One region of the Bacillus sp. NPDC094077 genome, then DNA from elsewhere that is predicted to be linked to it. Evidence: riboswitches for the same ligand, from Rfam matches in the RefSeq annotation. Region 1 holds a riboswitch; each other region holds the start of a gene.
What was found. Region 1 has a riboswitch for thiamine pyrophosphate ahead of ACQKNR_RS20420 (MTH1187 family thiamine-binding protein). Riboswitches for the same ligand answer to the same signal wherever they lie in the genome.
Positions count from the first base shown of each region.

Region 2: another riboswitch for thiamine pyrophosphate. It lies ahead of tenA (thiaminase II); the one in region 1 lies ahead of ACQKNR_RS20420 (MTH1187 family thiamine-binding protein).
Region 3: another riboswitch for thiamine pyrophosphate. It lies ahead of tenA (thiaminase II); the one in region 1 lies ahead of ACQKNR_RS20420 (MTH1187 family thiamine-binding protein).
Region 4: another riboswitch for thiamine pyrophosphate. It lies ahead of thiC (phosphomethylpyrimidine synthase ThiC); the one in region 1 lies ahead of ACQKNR_RS20420 (MTH1187 family thiamine-binding protein).

Region 1 covers NZ_JBNNUF010000009.1:96,791-99,964, forward strand. The annotation lists gene ACQKNR_RS20410 (ABC transporter substrate-binding protein) at 1-720, opposite strand, end outside; gene ACQKNR_RS20415 (ABC transporter permease) at 717-1,490, opposite strand; gene ACQKNR_RS20420 (MTH1187 family thiamine-binding protein) at 1,462-1,782, opposite strand; TPP riboswitch at 1,883-1,984, opposite strand; gene ACQKNR_RS20425 (amino acid adenylation domain-containing protein) at 2,037-3,174, opposite strand, start outside.
Region 2 covers NZ_JBNNUF010000007.1:242,573-245,746, reverse strand. The annotation lists gene ACQKNR_RS18605 (SH3 domain-containing protein) at 1-866, opposite strand, end outside; TPP riboswitch at 1,140-1,251, shown strand; TPP riboswitch at 1,312-1,414, shown strand; gene tenA (thiaminase II) at 1,499-2,194, shown strand; gene ACQKNR_RS18595 (ABC transporter ATP-binding protein) at 2,163-2,912, shown strand; gene ACQKNR_RS18590 (ABC transporter permease) at 2,912-3,174, shown strand, end outside.
Region 3 covers NZ_JBNNUF010000002.1:364,418-367,591, forward strand. The annotation lists gene ACQKNR_RS06695 (C1 family peptidase) at 1-389, shown strand, start outside; gene ACQKNR_RS06700 (hypothetical protein) at 410-625, shown strand; gene ACQKNR_RS06705 (hypothetical protein) at 918-1,088, shown strand; TPP riboswitch at 1,590-1,695, shown strand; gene tenA (thiaminase II) at 1,822-2,511, shown strand; partial or broken gene ACQKNR_RS06715 (pPIWI_RE module domain-containing protein) at 2,848-3,174, shown strand, end outside.
Region 4 covers NZ_JBNNUF010000004.1:141,076-144,249, reverse strand. The annotation lists gene ACQKNR_RS12470 (arsenic transporter) at 1-129, shown strand, start outside; gene thiC (phosphomethylpyrimidine synthase ThiC) at 233-1,993, opposite strand; TPP riboswitch at 2,106-2,221, opposite strand; gene lldP (L-lactate permease) at 2,292-3,174, opposite strand, start outside.

The DNA of each region.
Region 1 (3,174 bases):
AAACTTTTTCACAAAGTCTTTATCTTGCTTCGCATGCTTTTCACTTGTAATAATAACTGGGCTATAGAAATCAAGCGCTGGATCTAGATCCTTCACCATAATTGTATTTAACTCTTTTCCTTGACGCTTCGCTTCAATGCCATCCCAACCGTAATAAATCCATTCGAAATCTGCATCACGGCCGATTGATTTAAAGAAGTCTGTTTGTCCAAGAATAATTTTTTCGACTTTATTAAAATCAGCTTGATGTTTCTCCATAATCGTTTTTAACGTCGCTTCTTCTGCTGGTCCTCCCCAGCCGCCATAACGTTTACCCTCAAAATCTTTCGGTGACGTCATATTATCTTTTTTAAGCGATGCAAAGGCCGAAGTATTATGCTGAATAATCGCTCCTACAGACACAACTGGGATTCCTTCAACACGAGCTAATGTTACATTTTCCTGTGCACTTATCGCAAAGTCTGCTTTCCCAGAAGCAATCATCTGCTCTGCTGTTACATTGTCACCAGGCTGAATAATTTCTACATCTAATCCTTGTTTTTTATAATAGTCCTTAGTCTTCGCTACATATAAACCAGTATGGTTTGTATTTGGAAACCAATCTAATACTATTTTTACTTTTTGATCTTTACTTGCACTTTCTTCTTTCTTCGCCGGATTACACCCAGCCACACCTACCGCTAATAAGGTAGCTAACATAACTTTTAAACCTTTTTTCATTTTCTGCCGTCCTTTCTATATATCCATGGTGCTGTTATTCTTGCCATAAATTCCACAATAAAATACAGGCATAATGTCACCATGACGATAATTGCTGCAACACCAAATACTCGGGCAGTTAAAAAGGATTTTGTAGCTCTCGTAAGCATAACCCCTAAACCTTCACTTGCACCGAGCCATTCCCCGATAATCGCCCCCATTACGCTATATGTAACTGCAATTTTCAAACCTGAGAAAAAGTATGGAAGCACTGCTGGAAACTTTACTTTCTGATAAACTTGCCATTTCGTTGCTTTCATTGTTTGTAACAGTTTCAACATGTTTTTATCTACTGTTTGAAAACCTTCTAAAATGCTAAGAGCAATAGGGAAAAAACAAACGAGTATGACGACCATTACTTTTGGCAACATCCCATAACCAAACCAAATAATAAATAACGGCGCAAGTACAACGATTGGAATCGTTTGCGAAATAACGAGCAATGGGTTTATTAAAATACGAAATAAAGGTATAACGTCCATAATAATTGCGATGCTCGTCCCAAGTAAAATCGCAAAGAACAGTCCGATTATAACTTCCTGTAACGTTTGCATCGTATTTGGTAATAGTAAATCTTTCATTCCAATTAATTCTTGAACAATGGCAGAAGGCTTTGGTAAAATCCACGGTTCAATTTTAAATAATGAAACAGATCCTTCCCATATCGCAATGAGAAGGATAAGCCAAATGGTTGTAATTATTTTAGATTGCTTCTGGTTTTGCATATTCATCACGGTACTTCCAAACCTTTTCATCTATCGTTACACCAGTGCTTGGACGATAATGGATTTTAATAGAAGTAATCACTTCTTCAGCTCCAGCATCGACGCATGCTTGTTGCGCACGTTTAACGACATCAAGAAGTACATCTAATTCTCCTTCCAGCGTTGTTTCCATTGCCCCTACTTCATAACGCACTCCCGATTGTTGTACAACTTCAATTGCTTTATCAACAACAGAATATACATCTTTTGTTTTCGCTTGCGGTACTACTGAAAATGACATTGTAACTTGTTGTGACATAATAAAATCCCCCTTATGAAATTAAATTTTAAAACAAGAAAAGGCTTTCCTACTGCGTAGGAAAGCCTTGTATGCAAGTTATTATAGAATAACATATGCTACATCACTTTAAGTAACTCCCTACGCTGGCATTATCCAGATCAGGTTGAGGGTCGATGTTTACTTACATCCTCTCAGCCAATTGGCTCCCCGGTCCTTAATTCGTTTTCATTGTAGCATGATTTATTTTATTGAACAAACTAAACCATGCATATTCATTTCATTATTTTTGGAAAATATCCAACTTTTTCAGCATGAGCTAATAACTGCTGAATAAATTGTTTATTAATGGCTGGCACTACCAGTTCTTTTTTCTTAATCCATTCATTCGTTCTACGAGTACCCATTACGATTTCAGATTGCTGCGCTCCATCTCCTGCAACTTGAGAAGCAATTAGTTCTGCTATTACTTCATCTTCTTTCGCTAACTTAAGTCCAGTATCTATATATTGCGAGAGTGAAACCATTTCAAGGTTATATCCACATTCCTCAATTAGCTGTATAAAATGTTCAAATTCAATTTGATGCGGATGACAAATATGTAGCGTTTCCCCTACAATTTGTGCATCTTGCAAATACGCTACAATTGATTTACTAGCAAAATCAATTGGTGTAAAATCGATTTTCCACTTCACATTTGGAGCTTGTCCAATGAGTAACATCGCTTTAATAAGACGATAAAATGCATTTCCTTCAATATTTTGTTGGAATACACCTGTCTCTGAATGACATGCTAAATTACCTGCACGATAAATATTCCCTTGTATGCCGCCCTTCAAAGCTTCACGAACAAGATTTTCCGCCTGTAGTTTACTATCGGAATACACACTCTCTAACTCTACATTATAATTAAAATCACCAGTTTCCATATATGTATCCCATTGCTCTATTGCCAATTCTATCGGAATACCAATTGTTGAAATAAAGTGGAATGTTGCCCCTTCTTCCGTTAATGCTAGCATACGGCTTGTTCCATGAACGTTTACATTTGTAAACTGAGCTACATCTCCAAAGTGCCTTACATCTGCACCACAATGAATTACCGTATCAACTTTGGAACGAATAAATTTAAATTCTTCTTCATTCATACCAAGATACTCTGCTCCAAGATCACCAGGAACTGCTGTTATACGTTGTAGCCATTCTTTGCTTATATCATTAAAGTAACCTGTTAATGTATTAACAATTCTTTGTTGTATATCTTGCGTTGGTCTTACTAAGCAATAAATATGTGCTGTTGTATCTTTTAGTAACTCATACAATATGTGCGAACCTAAATAACCTGTAGCTCCCGTTAAAAAGATATTTGAAACTTTACCATTTTTCACCTCATTTATATGTGAAATTGGCTCT
Region 2 (3,174 bases), on a different contig from region 1:
ACGTTACCTTGTGCTGCAATATCTATTCCATAATGCATTTGCTCCCAGCGCATATCAAAGGTTGAGCTGATTTTTCCTTGAGTAGGGAATTTGAAAACTGCTGGAATAGCTGAAGATGAAGCTGTTTGAGCTTGTGATTGCTGTTGATTTTGTACCACATATTGTTTGGCTACATATCCGTATCCTGTGCCAAAACGAATTTTATACCAAGTTCCTACTGTTTCTACTACTTGTACCTGTGTACCGTTTTGTAAGGAACCAAGTAGAGCGCTACTTGTGCTAGCATTGCTACGTACATTCAATTTTGGCGTTGCAACAGTGTATTTCGTATTATTTTGAACTGTGATTCCTTTTACTAAAGGCTGAGATCCATTAGATATGAACGCTTTTTGTACATAACCTGTTTGGCCGTTATGTAAAATTTTATACCATTCGCCTTGCTCTCCTTGAACGGTAACGAACTTACCATTTGGTAATACATCTAAAATGGAAGATTCTAAATTAGGTTCAGAGCGAACGTTTAATGCATTAGTATTGACGATGTATTGATTATTAGATTGAAGTTTGTTTTTTAGTAGAATAGCATCTTTTTGTACATAACCTACTTTATTATTAACAGATACTTTATACCAATCATTAGTTGTTTCAAGTATGTTCACTTTCGTATTAAAGCGAATTGTATCAAGTGATGTGCTATTTGTGTTATCTTCTTTATGTAAGGCTACTTGATCGACTTTGACATATCCAGTTTTAACATTAGATAATTGTTCAGCGTTTGCTTTTTGTACATTTGTTTCTCCCATAGAAGGAAGTAATGAGGCAATTGCGACAGTAGTTACTGTTAGAGCAGTAGCTTTCATATTCATATAATAGAGACCTCCTCTAGTTGTATAGTTAGTTGTAATTTTATTATAGTATAAAGATATAATATAGTGGGTGTATTCACATAAATGTAATATGAAATCAATATAAAAATAAATTTTTTCAGGATAATGATGCCTTTTTATACAATTAATTGGGATTTTATTTTCTAAAATAGAATATAAGTATTGTATAACTTTGTTATTTTGTTGACAATTGAGAAAATTAAAACAGTTGATGATGTCTTATTAGGGTGTTATACTGACAGTGATAATTTTATAGTTTGCTAGGAGAGCTGGTGTTGCCAGCTGAGAGTGGGCCGTAAGCCTTTGATCCTTTTTATTACCTGATCTAGATTATGCTAGCGTAGGGAAGCAATTCGGACACTAATAATGAGTCCCCGTTTCTTTGCGTATAGAAACGGGGCTTTTTTATTTAAAAATTCCATATTGAAACCACTAGGGGTGCTTTTCGTGCTGAGAGAGGAATAATCCTTAACCCTTACAGACCTGATCTAGGTAATACTAGCGAAGGGAAGTGGAACAACGAATAAATTAACATTTTATTTGCTGTAGCCACTTCTTATATAGAGAAGTGGTTTTTTATTTAGATTCATATATTGAAAGGGGAAAGAGAAATGAAATTTTGCGATAGATTATTAGAAACTGTACAACCAGTTTGGGAGATGAGTCATAATCATCCGTTTGTAGTAGGTATGGGGGATGGCACGTTAGAAAAAGATAAATTTCAGTATTATATTATTCAAGATTATTTATATTTGTTAGATTACGCAAAAATATATGCTATTGGTGTTGTAAAAGCAACGAATCCTCAAGTGATGGCAAAGTTCGCTGAGCAAATTGACGGAATACTAAATGGAGAAATGACGATCCATAAACAGTATGCAAAAAGACTAGGTATTTCTGCACGAGAGATGGAATCTGCAAAACCATCAGCTAAAAATTTAGCTTATACAAACTATATGATGTCTGTATCTCAAAACGGCACACTTGCAGAATTAATAGCAGCACTTCTTCCGTGTATGTGGAGCTATTGGGAGATTGGAAAGCGTTTAAATGATATTCCTGGGGCAAGTGATCATGAGTTCTTTGGTGAGTGGATTCAAGGATATAGTTCTGAAGAATACGGTAACCTTTGTATTTGGTTAATAGATTTATTAAATGAGATGGCAGTAGGAAAATCAGAGAAAGAGCTAGATCGATTAGAGGAGATTTTCTTATATTCCAGTCGATTTGAATATTTATTCTGGGATATGTCCTATCGTAAGGAGATGTGGGGATTTGAGGAGCAAGAACATACTACAGTTTCATAATGTTTCTTTTTATTATGATGAGAAACCAATCATTCATGAATTAAATGCTTCTATACAGGACAAAGAGTTTGTGAGCATTATCGGACCGAGTGGTTGCGGAAAAAGTACTTTATTTCGCCTTATTACAGGCTTAGAAGAAGCAAGCACTGGACAGATAGAGCTGACAGAAACAAAGAACCATCCTGTAGGGTATATGCCCCAACAAGATATGCTCTTGCCGTGGAGAACAATTATTGAGAATGCTGCCTTACCGCTAGAGTGCCAAGGTGTGCAGAAGAAAGAAGCAAAAGTAAAGGCAAAGGAACTGTTACATAAATTTGGTCTACAAGGATACGAGAAGAAATATCCGAAAGATTTATCTGGAGGCATGAGGCAGCGCGTATCTTTTATCCGAACTTTATTAACAGGCGGGGAGATATTGTTATTAGATGAACCGTTTAGCGCGTTAGATGCTTTAACGAATGCTTCTTTACAAGAATGGTTGTTTGAACAATGGAAAGAGTGGGAAAAAACAATTTTATTTATCACTCATGATGTTGAAGAAGCACTGTTTCTTTCGAATCGAATTTTAGTAGTGGAACAGCAGCCGATAACGACTTTGACTGAGCGGATTGTGCCGCTTGACCATAACAGAACACGAAAGGATTTATATAAACCGGAAGTGTTAGCGCTGAAAGATGAGCTTCTTAGTATGTTACAAAGGCAGGTACTCGTATGATGAACCGTTTGAAAGAATTAGTTCCTGCCATTACACTTTCTAGTATTTTACTTGCTGTGTGGGAAATAGGCGCAAGAATTGTAGATGAGATGTATATTTTACCGTCACCGTCTGCAATTGTAATGAAGATATGGAAACTAAAAGATATATTATTTACGGTTCATTTGCCAGCAACATTATACGTCGTTTTAATAGGTGTTGTTATTTCTATCGTATTAGGTGTAGGGCTAGCGATGCTAATGAATGCGAGTACATGGATGGA
Region 3 (3,174 bases), on a different contig from region 1:
ATTTTAGAGATAAGCCATCTTCAAAGGCTGAATCCGATGCTGCGCTTTATAAAATTGGAACCTACTATCGTATTCAAGATTTATCGAGATTAAAGGCTGCGCTTGCTCATGGATTAGTTGTTGTACTTGGATTTGCTGTGCCAAAATCTTTTATGTCAGAAGAAGTTAAAAAGACTGGCATAGTTCCGGTATCAGGAACGGATGATGTAATTGTTGAAGATGATCAACAGGCAGGACATGCTGTTTGTGCTGTTGGATATGATGATAATAAGCAAACTGTTATTATTCGAAACAGCTGGGGAGAAGACTGGGGAGATAAAGGATATTGTTATTTTCCATATGAATTATTTAAAAATGGAATTGTTCAAGATATGTGGACAGGTCGTTAATTAGAAAAAGGAGTGGTAGTATGGAAACTACAAAACACGTTATACATGTTACAGGTAGTATAAAAGAGCGTGAAAAAGATGTAGAAATAAAGGGTGTAATGCATTATCATCTATTAATTAATAATATATCAGTTATACATGCAAGTGGTGTAGAGGTATCAACGATTCCAGATGAGCTATTCTGTGCTATTCGTTACGGAGATGACGAGGGTTTTGGGGAGCCATTAGTGGTCTAGAATCAGGTAATCCAATTGAATTACAGGGAGTCTATATTGATAAAAATCATGCATATCCTTCAATTGGAAATCCTGGTGATCCAGTTTTGCATTTTACCCATCATCCAGTAGGGTTTGTTATTTACAACGGAAAAAGATATGAGTAATATTTTTGTACAAGCTGGTATTTTAAAGTGAACGAAAAACAAATATCGTCCGGCTAGGAAACTAGAGGACACCAATTCATTAAAGCGGCAAATAAAGCTGTTTTAGGAATAGGTGTCCTTTTTATTTTGAAAAGGGAGATGGGGAAATGAAGGCGCTAAGAGATCAGCTACGTGAGTGGAAAAGGCAATCAAACCAAGCAAAGAAGAAAAACAAGAAAAAACGAAAAGAGAAATTAAGTACTCGTGACATTGAAGATTTAATGGGAATTCGTGGCCCACGTTATGAACGTAGACGTGGAGCATTAAGACAAAAATAATTATGGGTGCCATCTTCACAATACGCTATAGGTGCACCATTAAGATTATAAAAAGTAATGCCAGCCATGTTCTCACCTCATTTTCATGTAACATATTTCGACATGGTTGAAGAATTTCCTTTTTATTTTGTTGAAATAGTAATATTGGATGTGGGTGAATATTAATGGAAAAGAAAATAGCGGTAAGAGTAAAGGACGTATGGCGTTCGAGTATATTAATATTTTAATTAAAGCATTCCTTATGGAGTGCTTTTTATTATGCGAAACTTATATAAACCGTGTGAGAGTTGAAAAAATAGTATATTATCTTTCTCAATGTACATATTAAGTAAAGTGTTTAATATCATACCATTTGCGCGCAGCATGATAGGTCAGGGTTAATAATCGGTTAGGATGGAAAAAATCACTGCTGATTTAAGTTTCATTTTATAGTCTACAAGTAAAAGTCAATAATTTTGAGGCTTCTATGAAGTATGCTATGATGAATATGAAAACTAAATATTTATCCACTAGGGGGGCCTTTTATAGGCTGAGATCAAATATAATTTTGAAACTCTTAGTACCTGATCTGGTTAATGCCAGCGTAGGGAAGTGGGAAGACGGTCATATTTAATGAATAAATTAATATTGTCTATTTCACTTTCTTTACGCCTGTAAAGAAAGTTTTTTTATTTTCCAGCCTTAATAACTGTGGATAAATACTTATATTTTATACATTATTGGAGGGATTCAAATGACTTTTTCACAAACATTACGTAAAGAAGTAAATTCTATTTGGGAGGCAAGTTTTAATCATCCTTTTGTAAAAAAACTTGGTGAGGGAACATTAGATTTAGCTAGTTTTCGATATTACGTGCTTCAAGATTCGTATTATTTGAGTCATTTTGCTAGAGTACAAACTTTAGGAGCTGCAAAGGCTCTTGAATTAGAAACGACAGCTCGTATGGCACACCATGCCCAAAATACATATGAGGCGGAATTATCCTTACATGAGAATTTTGCCAAGAAGTTAGGGATAACAAGAGCAGAAAAAGATAATTTTATCCCTGCGCCAACTGCATATGCGTATACCTCACATATGTATCGTGCTGCGTATGAAGGACATTTAGGAGATATCATTGCAGCAATTTTACCTTGTTATTGGTTATATTACGAAATTGGTGAACGTTTAAAAGGGTGTCAGCCGGAAGAGCCAATTTATAGGGAATGGATTTCTGCTTATGGATCTGATTGGTTCCGTACGTTAGTTGAAGAACAAATTGTACGATTAGATGCTATCGCTGAAAAAGTAACAGAGGCAAATCGTAAGCGAATGAAACAGCACTTTATAATTAGTAGTCAATATGAATATTCATTTTGGGAAATGGCTTACACTTTAGAAAAGTGGCCGATTAATATAGAAGAAAAAGATACTATTAGATAAAAAGTTTAGTGGAGGTATTGCATGTACTTATGCAATACCTCTTCTTATGTATATTTTATGTAAAAAATACGTAAATTATAAATACGTTATATATAAATATAATATAATCATTCTTGAGGAGGGATATTAATGGAAAATATGACATAAATAAAATTAGATTTTTATTCCTTACTTTTAAAAGTAAGGAATTTATAGTGTAATATTGTCATAAAGCGATTTATTTTATTTTCTTTAAAGCACTTGGGTTTAAATTTCTTAGATTAGGATGTATACAAAGTAATTATTTTTTCTATTTTTTGATGATCAAGACAAATGAAGAAAGGAAGTATTCATTACATGGAAAAATTACGCTTATTAACATTTGAAAATATAGTAGAACCACTTTTTAATGAACATGTATCATTTATATATTTCCCTATTGAATGGTTGGACATTGTTGAGATACATTATAAGACATTTTTATTAACGAGTAAGCTGAAACGTTTAAACGAAAGACTGTATGATATGTTTTCAGATATATTATTTATTCAGCATAATCCGTATGTATTAAATGAAAATACACCATGGATTGTATCCAAAGAACCAATTAAACAAGAACAACTTGATTATATTTTCCAAAGCTGGTATGAGGTTATTCATGATTGGAAACCGAATCAATTAATA
Region 4 (3,174 bases), on a different contig from region 1:
CTGAAACAAAACAAAATTAAAGTAAAATGGAAAGATTATTTAAGTGTATCTCTCATCGTTATTCCTCTCACAACAGTCGTCACATTATTCCTCTTATACTACTGGGTACACCTCTTCTTTGCCTTATAAAGAAAACAGAAGCCCTCTTTGCTACCGTCTTAGCAAAGGGGGCTTCTTCTATATTTAAGTTAGGTACTACAGTGTGATCAATCGAGTAAAGAGGTGTAACGTGTTATTGGTATAAATGACTACCAGTGTCTTTAAATTCTTTCGCTTTCTCTTTCATTCCTTTTTCAATTGCTTCTGTCGTTTCTAAATCATTTTCTTTCGCATATTCACGAATATCGTGTGAAATTCTCATACTACAAAACTTCGGCCCACACATGGAACAGAAATGAGCCGTTTTCGCTCCTTCTGCTGGTAATGTTTCATCATGATACTCCATCGCGCGTTCAGGATCTAAAGATAAATTAAATTGATCGCGCCAGCGGAATTCAAAGCGTGCTTTTGAAAGTGCATCATCACGCTGATGAGCCGTTTTATGACCTTTCGCAAGATCAGCCGCATGCGCTGCAATTTTGTACGTAATAACACCTTCACGAACATCATCTTTATTCGGTAAACCTAAATGTTCTTTCGGTGTTACATAACAAAGCATCGCAGTTCCAAACCAACCAATCATCGCAGCCCCAATTGCAGATGTAATATGGTCATAACCTGGTGCAATATCTGTCGTTAACGGTCCAAGTGTATAGAACGGCGCACCCTGACAAATATCAAGTTCTTTCTCCATATTCTCTTTAATTAAGTGCATCGGTACATGACCGGGTCCTTCAATCATAACTTGCACATCATGTTTCCAAGCAATTTTCGTCAATTCACCAAGTGTCTCAAGCTCAGAGAACTGCGCTTCATCATTTGCATCTGCAATCGAACCTGGACGTAATCCATCTCCAAGAGAGAACGATACATCGTACTGTTTCATAATTTCACAAATCTCTTCAAAATGAGTATATAGGAAGTTTTCTTTATGATGGAATAAACACCACTGCGCCATAATTGACCCCCCGCGCGAAACGATACCTGTCGTCCGCTTTGCAGTAATTGGAATGTAGCGAAGTAATACACCAGCGTGAATGGTAAAATAATCAACACCTTGCTCCGCTTGCTCAATTAACGTATCACGATATACTTCCCACGTTAAATCTTCTGCAATTCCGTTTACTTTTTCAAGCGCTTGATAAATTGGCACTGTTCCAACTGGTACAGGTGCATTACGAATGATCCACTCACGCGTCGTATGAATGTTTTTACCTGTAGATAAATCCATAATCGTATCTGCACCCCAGCGCGTTGCCCACGTCATCTTCTCTACTTCTTCTGCAATCGAAGAAGATACAGCAGAGTTTCCGATATTTGCATTTACCTTCACGTGGAAGTTACGTCCGATAATCATCGGTTCTGCTTCCGGATGATTAATATTCGCTGGTAAAATGGCACGACCTTCCGCAATTTCCTTACGAACAAACTCAGGCTCTACCCCTTCACGAATTGCAACATATTCCATCTCAGACGTAATCATACCGTTACGTGCATAATGCATTTGCGTAACGTTTCCCCCTTGCTTCGCTCTAAGCGGCTTACGATCCATTTGTGGGAAAACAGGTGTATGTTTCGAAGCCACTTTTACACCGTCATCCTCTGGTTTCACTTCACGCCCTTCGTATGCTTCTACATCTCCGCGCTCAACGATCCAAGAGTGACGCGGCGTCGGAATCCCCTTTTCCAGCTCCACTTTATACGCGGGATCCGTATAAGGACCACTCGTATCATATACACGAATCGGCGGATTCGAAACACCATTTGTATCACTTTGTTCAATCTCACGCATCGGCACTTTCATACCTTCACGTGGTCCATCCACATACACTTTCTTACTCCCTGGTAAACTCGATTTCAATTCGATTTGCTCAGCTGAAACAGACTGTTTCATAACCTTTATTGCCCCCCTGTACGTGACAAGGACGAGATATGGCCAGCGCATGCCAAAATAAAAAGAGCCAGGTCCATAAAAAAATAAGGACCTGGCTCATAAAGACATCATTATGTAAAGCCGTTAACTTCCCTACGCTGGTACGAGCCAGATCAGGTCCAAAGGGTTAAGAAGTTCACGCGCTTCTCTCTCAGCCTACGCATACGTTAGGCACCCCTAGTTTATCACTGATTTAATTTTCAATACTTTCCAATCATACACGATAATCTGAAAAATGGAAAGGTTATTTCTTTTTCAATTACGGAATCATCCAAGTTAAATAATAAGCCTGCACATACGTCATAATTCCAACAATTATAACGAAGAATAAACTATGTTTCACCGTAAAGCGGAACAGATCCGATTCTTTTCCCGCAAGTCCAACTGCCGCACAAGCGATCGCAATCGATTGTGGAGAAATCATTTTACCCGTTACACCACCTGTTGTATTTGCCGCAACGAGAAGTACTTCAGATACACCAACTTGCTGTGCTGTAATTGCTTGTAAATTCGAGAACAATGCGTTCGCTGACGTATCAGATCCAGTTAAGAATACGCCAATCCACCCTAAGAATGGTGAGAAGAACGGGAATAGTGCGCCGGTTCCTGCTAACGCTAACGCTAATGTAGAAGATAAACCAGAATAGTTTGCAATAAATGCGAATCCTAATACGAATCCAATTGATAGAATTGGCATTTTTAATTCATTTAACGTTTCTTTAAATGTCACTACTGCGTCTTTTGCACTCATCTTCAAAATAAAGATAGAAATGATACACGCAATTAAAATTGCTGTTCCAGTCGCTGATAAAATATCTAATTTCAGAACTGCCTCATAAGGCGTTGGTTTATTTACAATTGGCTCTGCTTTCATGACTAAATTGTGCAAGCCTGGAATTTCAAACTTAAATACGAGACTCTCTAAAGCGCCTCCTGGAGCGAATAATGCTTTAAAAAAGTTTTGACTCCAAATCACAACCATCACCGTTAAAATAATGAACGGAGACCATGCTTTCACTACTTTTCCTACCGTTAGCTTTGGCATAGATGTCGTTGTTGCTGCTACTTCACTATTTGCTTGTTTAGATTGATAAATCTCTTTCGGCTGCCATACTTTTAAGAACAGTGATAAACTTACTAAA